2 regions of the Priestia sp. 40 genome follow, and region 1 is predicted to be linked to the other one. Evidence: a T-box and tRNA genes for the amino acid it is inferred to sense, from the RefSeq annotation. Region 1 holds a T-box; the other holds one or more tRNA genes.
What was found. A T-box is a leader RNA that pairs with one kind of tRNA and senses whether it is charged. The one in region 1 lies ahead of ileS (isoleucine--tRNA ligase), so its partner is inferred to be a tRNA-Ile.
Positions count from the first base shown of each region.

Region 1 (6,329 bases):
TAGCCGTCAAGCTTAGCGTACAGAACGTAAAAGCCGTACACGTTCACAAGTGTATCAATGACTTTTGACTTCGCTTCTTGCACGACACGCTCTGAAAATTTCTTCGGATTCCAAGGTGCACTGTCTGCCAAAAGCGCCCATCTAAGCGCATCGGCACCAAATGTATGAATAAGATCAACAGGGTCCAGCGCATTTCCTTTACTTTTAGACATCTTTTGACCGTTTTCATCTAAGACGTGACCAAGAGACAAAACGCGCTTATACGGTGCTTTTCCTGTAAACAGCGTTGAAACTGCCATCAAGCTGTAAAACCAGCCGCGCGTTTGATCAATTCCTTCTGCGATTACGTCTGCTGGAAACTGTTTTTGAAACAGCTCGCTGTTTTCAAACGGATAGTGATACTGCGCAAACGGCATCGAGCCGCTATCAAACCAAACGTCAATTACTTCCGGCGTGCGCTTCATTTCTCCGCTGCAGACCGGACACGTCAGCTGCACGTCATCTACGTAAGGCTTATGCAGTTCAATGCTGTCATCCACGGAATGTGACGCATGATTTTGCAGCTCTTTGATGCTTTTCGGGGCTACTTGATGCTGGCATGCTCCGCATTCCCATACGTTCAGCGGCGTTCCCCAGTAGCGTTTTCTGCTGATGTTCCAGTCCACCATATTTTCTAAAAAGTTGCCAAAGCGGCCGTGCTTGATATGATCCGGGTACCACGTCACGCTTTCATTGTTTTTCAAAAACTGTTCCTTTAACGCCGTCGTTTGGATAAACCAGCTTTCATTTGCGTAATAAAGAAGCGGCGAGTCGCATCGCCAGCAAAACGGATAGCTGTGCTCATGCTTTTCTTTATGATACAGCACGCCTTCATTTGCTAAATAACGAACGATATCAACGTCGCAGTCTTTCACGAAACGTCCTTGAAAAGGCGGCACTTCAGACGTGTACTGTCCTTTTTCATCCACTACGTTCACAAACGAAAAGCCGTTTTCTTTTACTACTCTGTAATCATCTTCACCATATGCAGGTGCTAAATGAACAACACCCGTTCCGCTTTGGTCCGTTACATAATCAGCCGTTACGACTTCATGACCTTTTTCAACGTTCACAAAATTAAACGGCGGCTCATACGACATCCCTTTTAACTCATTTCCTTTATGATGAGATAAAACGCTATACTCTCCTTTTAACACTTTGTCTGCAAGTGCTTCTGCCACTATATACACGCTGCCGCCTTGCTCAGCGCGAACGTAGTTCATCTCTTCATGCACCGCAAGCGCCACGTTTGACGGAAGCGTCCAAGGCGTTGTCGTCCACCCTAAAAAATACTCATTATCGCGGTTTTTCACTTTAAATTTCACCGTTACCGTTAAATCTTTTACATCTTTATACCCTTGCGCTACTTCATGCGAACTCAGCGAAGTTTGACAGCTCGGGCAGTAAGGTGATACGCGGTGGCCTTTATAAAGAAGTCCTTTGTCATGAATCGTGCCAAGTACGTTCCATACGCTTTCAATGTATGAATTCTCTAAGGTGATGTAAGGGTCTTCCATATCAACCCAATAGCCAAGCTGCTCCGTGAACGTGCGCCATTGTTTTTCATACACAAACACACTTTCCTTACACTTGTTGATAAAAGCTTCTACGCCGTATTTTTCAATATCATGCTTGCCTGATATCCCGAGCTGTTTTTCAACACCGAGCTCAACCGGCAGTCCGTGCGTATCCCAGCCTGCTTTTCGAATCACTTGATGCCCCGTCATCGTTTTATAACGAGCCACCACGTCTTTAATCGTCCGGCCTAGCGCGTGTCCCACGTGAGGCAAACCGTTTGCTGTTGGAGGCCCTTCATAAAATACAAATGACGGATGCCCTTCTCGATTTTGAACCGACTGCTTAAACACATTTCCTTTTTGCCACTGCTGCTGGATACGCTGTTCGCGCTCTTGCGAAGACTCCCTTACATTCACTTCTTTCATGTGATACCACTCCTTTTAAAGTTAAAAGCACACAAAGAAACCCGTCCCTATGACTAGGGACGGGTTTTAACCGCGGTACCACCCTGGCTTCTATTGATCCGTTCATCAATAGCACTCAGCAACGTACAATCATACGCGTTCTTTTTAACGGTAGACTACCGTTCAAACTTACTCATAGATTCAGTTTGACTTCTCAGAGAGGATATTCCCCTGCAGCTTGAACACCAGCTTTCAGCTATCACCAGTTCTCTGTGGAACAAACTTGCAGCGTACTGATTCTCTTCAACGAATTTGTGTGCTTTTATTAGTAGCTATTGTATGCGGTTCGGAAGGGAATGTCAATGTTTTAAAATCCTTATTGAAATCCAAAGGTTTAGATCTAAGTTATTTTGTTTCTGCACTTAACATTTGATCGATTTTATTACGCGCTGTTATCCCGTTCTTATCTTTCCATTCAGAAGTTCCACTGCTTCTTCGCTGTGTCACAAACACTGCCGCAGCTGAGATAGAAGAAAAAATTTGATCTTGTACCAGCACGTATCTACCATCTTTTATTTCTAGTACACCGTTTTCTAGAAAAGTATTAATATGGTCTTGCTGCCTTTTAAGTTTAGCTCCTTCTAGCTGTTGTTCGCTCGCAAGCAAAGCTCCTTTATAGACAAGAAATCCATCGCTAACATATTTCCCGGTCGCATACGCATCTCGGCGCTTACAATATAGAACGTCCTCTACTATTACTGATTTTATATCTTTTGACAAATGTGTCTCAACTTGAACAACCTCTTCTATCGCTTGCTCTGCTTCAATCTTTGGTATGTCACCAGACTGTACAGCTTCGCTTTCATATTCTATTCCATTTGAAGCATCCGCAAAAATTGAAAAGCCTAACCCACCAAGTAAAACTTTAATAACATTAAAAATATCTGTCAGGTCGTCTCGTCTAAATTCACGCACAAACGGTTTTGTGGGAACGGTTTGATTAATATCATATGTACCAGAGCGCATGGCTGCTAGATAAGAAATATGTTCTAAGTATTTTACATCAACTTTATCTAATTGATCTTGAGAAGCATTAGAGACAATTAACACGGCCACATCCCAAAAACTTTTACCTGTTGATGGACTAGCATGCTGTCTTAAACGTTCATATCCCACTTCTGCCTCTCCAATATATGCCTCTTTATCTTCTCCAAATAAAAAATAAATGCCGGGCTTTTCTACTTCGCTTTCACCCTTTAAATCTTTCAAACTATTTCTGGGAATGAATACAGCCTGTATCGTTGTATTCGGCACCTCAGATACTTTAATCCCATTTGGATCTTCATCGTAAAACCAAGTCTGTATTCGTTTCGCACCGCTTTTTCGTAGCATCTTTCTTCCTCCGTTTATATCTTCTTGAACGTATTTTAACTGACATTACAATATGTAAATCACTTCCTAATTATAGACGCAGCAATCTATCATTCACAAAAATTAATTTATATCACCTGCTTGATATCTAGCAGGTCCCCTAAATACTTCTCTAACATGCCACCCAAGAAAATCTTCACTCGGCTGATACGCCGGATGAATAGGATCTCTAAGCTTTTGTCCGTGGAACTTCATAAGCCACTCTTCAAATCCATTCGTCCCATGCGCTTGGGTTGCTACTAACAGCTCATTATGATCTGAAAAAGTAAAAACTCCTCGATCAAATAATTTATGATGCATCGAACATAACGCAATTCCGTTACTTTCAATATCTGGTCCTCCCGCTTGATGCCACTTAATATGAGCGGCCTCTACACCAACTAAATTATGTCCAAGACGAACGTTAAACCCACAAACAGCGCAGCTATATCCGTAAGCTTGAAGAATTTTCTCTCGAAACTTTGGATCTCTTCTTCTCTTCAACTGTGTTTCAAAATCCAACCCTACCGCTCTTAATATATCTTCATGGATCGTATCGGGAAAATGCTCATTTAATAAAAATTGTGCTGCATCTTGAAGTAGCGTAGGATCATTTGCAAAAAGGTTATAAACATCCTGTCTAAAACCGCCTACTATATTTGTACTCAGCAAATATTTATCGGTAAAGCTACGCTTATCAATATCTTCACTTAGCTCCCATATTCCATCTCCTGTCAAACGAACAAAAGGATGCTCCGGATGATAGGAACTCCGAGAAGGTCCAAACTCCATAAGCAGCTCTTTCAAAGGAATTTTCACCTCTCTATACGGCAGGTGCATTTGCTGCTTGGCCTGCAGCTGACCTAGAGCATACAGTATTAACAGTGGTTTGTGCGGAGCTCTTTGATCTCTTTTTTTCCAGATATTTAAGTTTTTTATTTTTTGAAGTACCTCTTCTCTGTTCATGTTTATTTTTAGCTCCTATATATAGTTTTGTTGCAAATTATCTTTTCGCTCTTAATTGAATGATTTCATGTTATCACTTTTATCCAACTATTACTCTCCTAATCGTACATAAATATGTTAACATTCACTTATGAAAATAGGGACTCCACTTTAACTATCTTCGTCTACGTGACCAATTTGACGCTCTTTTCACTAGCTGAATCCCGCTCTTCAGCTACAAAAAAAGCACTTATTTCCTGTAAAATAAGTGCTTCTCCAAGTTAAAGTTTTCTTTATATGAGAGATTAAAGAGATACCTTCTGTTTAATTCTATCTTTTTTCACTATTTCTTTGATACGCTGATCAATTCTTTCGATTTCTCTAGAAGGATTTTTCCACCAGTTCCGGCTCCAAATCCGATCAATATTCCATCCGCGTGATTCTAAGAAACGCTGTCGATAAACATCTCGTTCTTTAGCACTTGGAGAACTATGATACATAGCTCCGTCACATTCGACTCCTAATATATAACGCTGTGGATCATCAGGATGTACAATAGCAAGATCAATACGATATCCTGACATTCCTACCTGTGTTGTTACGTTATAACCTATGTTTGTTAACTGTTTGTATACTTGTTCTTCAAACGGAGAATCGAATTGAAGCGTGCTATTTTCTTGAATATGTGTATTCACGCTTTCAGTAATTTCATTGATGACACTCTTAATTTGATCATGCTGAATACCAGATACTGCTTTAACGTATTTCAAATAAGATTTTAATAATCTTGGGCCGATATTTGCTGTCGCTGATACATTTAATTCTTCTGGCTCTATGCTTGAAATTACTACTATGTTTTCTTTTGCACGTGTAATTGCTACATTTAATCGATTTTCTCCCCCCTGTTGATTAAGCATACCAAATCGATTAAAAATCTTTCCTTCCTCGTTTTTAGCGTAACCGATAGAAAATAGAATGACGTCTCTTTCATCTCCCTGAACGTTTTCTATATTCTTCACAAAAATCCGCTCGTCTAAGTCTTTCCCCATCACTTGACTGTATAGAGCATTAAACTCAGAATCTTCTTGGAGCTTTTTATCAATAACATCCAGTATTTTATCTTGTGGTTTTGCATTAAATGTAATAATTCCTAATGTTTGATGAGGTTTTTGAAGTAAATGCTGCTTCAATACAGCTACAACTTCTATTGCTTCAATTTCGTTACATTGATTTAACCATTGGCCCTCTACTTTTCTCCATAACATATTAGGCGGTTGCTTTAATGGCTCAACATTTGGTGCAATTTGTATTTGACCTTGATAAAAAGCATGATTAGAAAAATTAATAAGCTCTTCAGACTTAGATCGATAGTGCCATTGAAGAATTTTTTCCGGAAATCTGCGCTTTGCTAGATTTAACAAACTTTCTGATTCATCAATATCATACTCTGCTTCATCATCTTGATTATTAGCAGCAGCTCGAAACATATTGAAGGGTGGAAGTTGTTTCTCATCTCCTGCTACAACAATTTGCTTTCCACGATAAACAGAAGGAATTCCGCTTTCTACCGTACATTGAGAAGCTTCATCAAAAATAACCAGGTCAAATAAACCTTCTTCTAGAGGAAAAATAGAAGATACGGTTTCGGGCGAAGCTAGCCACACTGGCATCAAATTGAATAAACCATCATTATGGAATTGTTCTACCAAACGGCGTATTGGCCAAATTCTGCTTTTTTTAGTTACTTCATGTTTTAATTCTTTAATTCTTCTTAAGTTTGTACTATTCACATCCATAGACATTTCCGATAGCTGATGGCGTAAGTATCTTTTGGATGCTTCCCTTTTATCTATAAGGGCTTTGGCAAATATATCTCGAATTCGACTAAATTCGTTTGTTGATATTTTTTGAACTTCGGGATATTTCTTTTCAATTAAATCAATCCAATGAATATAAGTAGAATTTTTCACTACATCTACCCACATTTCAGATAGAGATGAAAAACTGGAATCG
Region 1 is NZ_JBMPZA010000008.1:100,189-106,517, forward strand. It holds gene ileS (isoleucine--tRNA ligase) at 1-1,982, opposite strand, end outside; T-box leader at 2,035-2,277, opposite strand; gene ACO1DI_RS12280 (GIY-YIG nuclease family protein) at 2,367-3,353, opposite strand; gene ACO1DI_RS12285 (phosphorothioated DNA-binding restriction endonuclease) at 3,456-4,337, opposite strand; gene ACO1DI_RS12290 (AAA domain-containing protein) at 4,622-6,329, opposite strand, start outside.

Region 2 (6,329 bases), on a different contig from region 1:
TCTAACTATATTCTATTTTATAGCGGAAATTCAAGGTTTACAATAGTTTCTAGAAATCGTTTCCAATTACAATGTAAATATACTGTTAAGTTATTGTAAACATTAGTGCAAAAGCGTTTACAGTGCTTTTAAGATTCGTTAATAATAGTGGGGACTTCTCTATGTCGTTAGAAAAAAATCAAGGAGTTGAGATGTTTGGAACTAGATGTTCAAAAAATGATTTTTGAATTTATCGGTGGACTCGGAATCTTTTTATTCGGGATTAAGTTCATGGGAGATGGGTTGCAAAAATCAGCAGGAGATAGATTGCGCGATATTTTAGATAGATTCACAACTAATCCGTTTATGGGAGTTCTAGCAGGTATTCTGGTTACCGTTCTTATTCAGAGCAGCTCAGGAACTACTGTTATTACGGTAGGCCTGGTAAGTGCCGGTTTTATGACTTTGCGCCAAGCTATAGGGGTTATTATGGGCGCAAATATCGGTACGACAGTTACAGCTTTTATAATCGGAATTGACATTTCGAGCTACGCTCTTCCTATTCTCGCAGTGGGAGCGATTTTACTCTTTTTCTTTAAAAGTAAACCTGTTCAAAATTTTGGTCAAATCGCTTTTGGGTTCGGAATGTTATTCTTTGGTCTAGAGCTTATGGGAAGCGGGATGAAGCCGCTTCGCTCACTTCAACAGTTTCATGACTTAACTGTAAGCATGAGTGATAATCCGATTTTAGGAGTTGTAATTGGCACTTTATTTACGGTGATCGTTCAAAGCTCTAGCGCTACTATTGGAATTCTACAAGAACTTTTTGGACAGGGTGCTATTGATATACATGCCGCGCTACCTGTATTATTTGGAGACAACATCGGTACGACTATTACCGCTATTTTAGCTTCAATCGGGGCAAGTGTGGCAGCAAGAAGGGCTGCTTTAACGCACGTCATGTTCAACTTAATTGGTACAACTATTTTTTTAATTGTCTTGCCGTTATTCACTCGTCTTGTGGAGTACTTGAGAGAGGCAATGGGCTTAAATCCAGAAATGACGATTGCATTTGCTCATGGTCTCTTTAACACAACCAATACCATTATTCAGTTCCCTCTTATCGGTCTGCTTGCTTTAATTGTTACAAAGCTGATTCCTGGTGAAGATGCTGCTATAGACTTTAAACCTAAGCATCTTGATCCTATTTTTATTGAACAGTCTTCTTCAATTGCTCTTGGGCAGGCAAAAGCAGAGCTTATTCGTATGGGAGAATTCGCGACGATTGGACTAGAAGAAGCTAATAGTTATTTGAAGACGCGCCATCTTAAACATTCTGATGCTACTATGCAAATTGAAAATGCCATTAACAATTTAGATAAAAAAATCACGAATTATTTAGTGTTATTATCTCGCTCTTCCATGTCAGAAGCTGAAAGCGAAGAGCATTCTGTGCTTCTAGATACTGCGCGAGATATTGAGCGTATTGGCGATCATTTTGAAAATATCATTGAACTTGTTGATTATCAAATTACAAATAAGGTGAAAATGACAAAAGAAGCTAATACCGACTTAGCTGACATGTTCGAATTGACTATTTTAACAGTTAAAGAAGCTGTTTTTGCTTTAGAAAAAGTAGATAGAGAAAAAGCAGTCCAGGTCATTCAAAAAGAAGAGCAGATTGATGCAATGGAGCGTCTGCTTCGTAAGAAACACATTTTACGTCTAAATGAAAATGTATGTACAGGTTCTGCTGCTATTGTTTTTGTCGATATTATTAGCAACTTAGAACGAATTGGGGATCATGCTGTTAATATTGCGGAAGCGGTACTCGGAGATCGCTATCTAAAGACATGTTCAAAGGTAAAATAAAGAAAGACCTTGCTTATGCTAGGTCTTTCTTTATAGGATTGGTTATTGTATGATAAATAGTAATAATAAAAAGGATAGGTGCAGGCATGGCTATTTTATGTTGGGCATTAATTATCATTAGCTTTGTTGTATCGTTTGTTGGGTTGGTTTATCCCATCATCCCAAGCGTGCTATTTGTAGCTCTAGGATTTGTTATATACGGTTTATTTTATGATTTTAGCTCCTATAGCTGGTTGTTTTGGGTGATACAAGGATTGTTAGTTGTCGCACTTTTTTTAGCAGACTATATAGCTAATATTATTGGTGTGAAAAAATTCGGAGGCACTAAAGCAGGTGTTTGGGGAAGTACAGTTGGGCTGCTTGTGGGTCCGTTTGTCATTCCGGGATTTGGAATTATTTTAGGGCCGTTTATCGGAGCGATTGTAGGAGAACTTATTGTTCATCGGACCACCATTAGCAACGCAGTAAAAATTGGAGTAGGTTCGGTTATTGGCTTTTTTAGTGGCGCTATTTCAAAAGGATTTATTCAACTGCTGATGATTGCCTATTTTTTATACGCTGTTTTAAAATAATATATTGACTTTAGGCTAGAAACATGTTAAATTTTTAATGTCGCTAGTAAATGTTATATTGTTCCACAGTAGCTCAGTGGTAGAGCTATCGGCTGTTAACCGATCGGTCGTAGGTTCGAGTCCTACCTGTGGAGCCATGGCGGTGTAGCTCAGCTGGCTAGAGCGTACGGTTCATACCCGTGAGGTCGGGGGTTCGATCCCCTCCGCCGCTATTTTCCAATTTACATTTGTGACATACATAATTCATATTGTTCCACAGTAGCTCAGTGGTAGAGCTATCGGCTGTTAACCGATCGGTCGTAGGTTCGAGTCCTACCTGTGGAGCCATGGGGACCCTTAGCTCAGCTGGTTAGAGCAGACGGCTCATAACCGTCCGGTCGCAGGTTCGAGTCCTGCAGGGTCCACCATTTATAGGGTTGGAGGAATACCCAAGTCCGGCTGAAGGGATCGGTCTTGAAAACCGACAGGGGTGTTAAAGCCCGCGGGGGTTCGAATCCCTCTTCCTCCGCCATACTATTGTTTATTCAAAGCTTCTTTTGAGAAAAAGAAGCTTTTTTTATGTTTAAAAGAATAGCGAATGGGAATTAGGTAAATATAAATCATGGATTAGGTACTTTTTATTTGAAACAGTAGGGTAAATTTGCTAATCTAAACGTATATGGTGCTTTTGCGCCAAAATGCTTACATATTTTGAAGGAGGAATTATTCATGGCTTACAAATTACCAGAACTACCTTATGCATACGATGCACTGGAACCACATATCGACAAAGAAACAATGAATATTCACCACACAAAACATCACAACACATACGTTACAAACCTAAACGCTGCTGTTGAAGGCAAAGCGGACTTAGAAAGCAAAAGTATTGAAGAGTTAATTTCAAACTTAGATGCTGTTCCTGAAGATATCCGTACAGCAGTACGCAATAACGGTGGCGGTCATGCGAACCACTCATTATTTTGGACAATCCTTTGCCCTAACGGCGGCGGTGCTCCAACTGGTGAATTAGCAGACGCTATCGCTAGCAAATTCGGAAGCTTTGATCAATTCAAAGAAGAATTTGCAAATGCAGCTAAAACTCGCTTCGGTTCTGGCTGGGCTTGGTTAGTTGTAAACAACGGCCAATTAGAAGTAACAAGCACACCAAACCAAGATAGCCCATTAATGGAAGGCAAAACGCCAATTCTTGGTCTAGACGTTTGGGAGCACGCTTACTACCTAAATTACCAAAACCGCCGTCCAGATTACATTTCAGCATTCTTTAATGTTGTAAAATGGGACGAAGTTGCTAAACGTTACGACGCTGCAAAATAAGCTGAAGACGTATTTAAGAGCCAGTAAAGTAATTATTACCTTTACTGGCTTTTTTGTTTTCCAATTCTTTTACATATCTCCTTTTCTTTTTCACACACTAGGTGTAGAAGAGAAAAGGAGTTTTTTGATATGCCTTTATTAAAAAAAGTAGTTGGAGATGTAGAAGTTAGTAAAGATTTACTTTTGCTTTTAATTATAGGCGGTCTTTATGCCTTGGCTATTTCAATTTCCAATTCGTTTGTTAACATTTATCTGTGGAAGCAATCAGGCGAATTTTCAGATCTCGCTATTTATAATTTAGCGGTAGTGGTGCTTCAGCCGCTTACGTTTATTTTAGCAGGTAAATGGGCCAAACGAATTGACCGGGTTGTGGTTTTAAGGTTAGGTGTATCTTTTTTAGCTGTTTTTTATATCGCTGTATTAGTCAGTGGAGCTAACGCAGCCGAGTATTTAGTATTGCTTGGTGGACTGCTGGGTATAGGGTATGGCTTTTATTGGCTAGCTTTTAATGTGCTAACTTTTGAAATTACAGAACCTGATACAAGAGACTTTTTTAATGGATTTTTAGGGATCTTAAACTCTTTTGCAGGGATGATTGGTCCTTTAGGAGCGGGCTTCGTTATTTCCGCTTTGTATGAATCACTTGGGTATAAAATTGTGTTTGGTGTATCGTTGCTATTGTTTATCGGTGCCGTTGTGCTTAGTTTTTTTATTACAAGACGCGCAGCGGAAGGAGTATACAAATTTAAAGAAGTATGGGCTGAACGAAAAGTCAATAAAGACTGGAATCGAATATTGCAGGCTCATTTCTTTCAAGGGTTGCGTGAAGGTACGTTCATTTTTGTTGTATCCGTCATGGTATTTATTACGACGGGAAGTGAATTAGCATTAGGAACATATGGACTGGTGAATTCAGCGGTTGCGTTTGTAGGCTACTATGTTGCCTCAAGATTTATTAAGCAAAAAAATCGTCTTCGATTTATCTTCACAGGGGGCCTCCTTCTCTATGGAGCAGTCTTTTTGCTTATCTTTAACTTATCGTATCCAAAGTTAATTATATATGCCGTTTGTATTGCCATTGCTTATCCTATTTTGTTGGTTCCATTCATTTCTCTAACATACGATGTGATTGGACGAGCAAAAGACGTTGTTTCAAAAAGAATTGAATACATTGTTGTTAGAGAAGTATTTCTGAATATTGGACGCGTCGTTTCCATATCTTTATTTTTAATAGCTGTACTATTTTTTGATGAAGCAAAAAGTATTCCTATTTTATTAGCTATTGTTGGAGCAGGGCATACGATCATTTATTTTTGTGTGAGACATATCTCGCAGCCTCTGCACAAAAAAGAAACGACTGTTACTCCTCCAGTATTAAATGAAGGAGATGGAGAGTCTCCAGCTTAGAGTATTGTGAGCTCCTTCATTTGCACTATGGAAAATGTCTCGCTTTTCTTTTAAAATAAATACGTTGTGTAAATAGGCACCTGTCAGGTGTCTATTTATTTGCTAAATATCTGATTTTATGGTGTTATGGTATATATGTTTTATAAAGTGTAGGTGTTGGTATGAAAAAGAAAAAAAGAAGAAAAAGTCACGTGCCTTTTCGTGTGAACTTACTTTTCTTGACCGTATTTGCCCTATTTTCCGTATTAATTTTGCGGTTAGGACTTGTTCAAATTGTTTACGGTGAGAATTACGAACGAGAAGTCGAAAAAACTCAGGACGTTACAGTCAGTACGCCTGTTCCTCGAGGGAAAATGTACGATCGTTATAACCGCGTAATTGTAGATAATACCTCTTTAAATACGATTACATATACTCGTTTTCAAGGAAATACAGCTGAAGAAAGGCTGCGCATCGCTAAAAAGTTAGCCACTATGATCGATGTTCCTTACACTACAAATGTGATTGATGTTCCAGAAAATAGAAAGAATAAAGATGCTAAAAACGCGGTAAAAATTACAGAACGCGACATGAAGGATTATTGGATTATGCTTCACCCTAAAGAAGCGGAGCAGAAAATTACGCAAGCTGATCGCAAAAAAGTTCAAGATGGTGAAATGACTGATGACGAACTGTATCAACGTCAGTTAGACCGCATTTCTAAAAAAGATTTAGAAAGTTTAAAGAGCGATTTAGAAGTTCTTGCCATTAAGCGCCAAATGGAGGCAGGTTATTCTAACACGCCCCAAATTGTTAAAAGCGGTGTGACAAATGAAGAGTATGCCGTTGTAAGTGAGCACTTAGATGAACTTCCAGGTGTTGATACAACGACGTATTGGGATCGCTCATACCCAGAAAACAGTACTCTCCGTACTTTGCTTGGAAATGTATCATCTGCCAACGAGGGACTGCCTAAAGATAAAGTGCAATATTACTTGTCAAGAGGCTATAGCCGAAATGACCAAGTTGGGACGAGCTATTTAGAGAAGCAATACGAAGCTCAGCTCAGCGGTCAAAAAGAAAAAGTCCAATATGTAACAGATAATAAAGGAAATCTCCTTGATACAATTCAAGTGTCTAAAGGTGAACGAGGCAGTGATTTGGTTTTAACTATTGATATGGAGCTTCAAAAAGCGGTAGAAA
Region 2 is NZ_JBMPZA010000005.1:1,185,689-1,192,017, reverse strand. It holds gene ACO1DI_RS07260 (Na/Pi cotransporter family protein) at 196-1,851, shown strand; gene ACO1DI_RS07255 (DUF456 domain-containing protein) at 1,938-2,423, shown strand; tRNA gene ACO1DI_RS07250 (tRNA-Asn) at 2,486-2,560, shown strand; tRNA gene ACO1DI_RS07245 (tRNA-Met) at 2,562-2,635, shown strand; tRNA gene ACO1DI_RS07240 (tRNA-Asn) at 2,676-2,750, shown strand; tRNA gene ACO1DI_RS07235 (tRNA-Ile) at 2,754-2,830, shown strand; tRNA gene ACO1DI_RS07230 (tRNA-Ser) at 2,842-2,934, shown strand; gene sodA (superoxide dismutase SodA) at 3,132-3,740, shown strand; gene ACO1DI_RS07220 (MFS transporter) at 3,870-5,147, shown strand; gene ACO1DI_RS07215 (peptidoglycan D,D-transpeptidase FtsI family protein) at 5,309-6,329, shown strand, end outside.
Region 2: it has a tRNA-Ile gene. The T-box ahead of ileS (isoleucine--tRNA ligase) is inferred to sense a tRNA for this amino acid. The anticodon was not compared.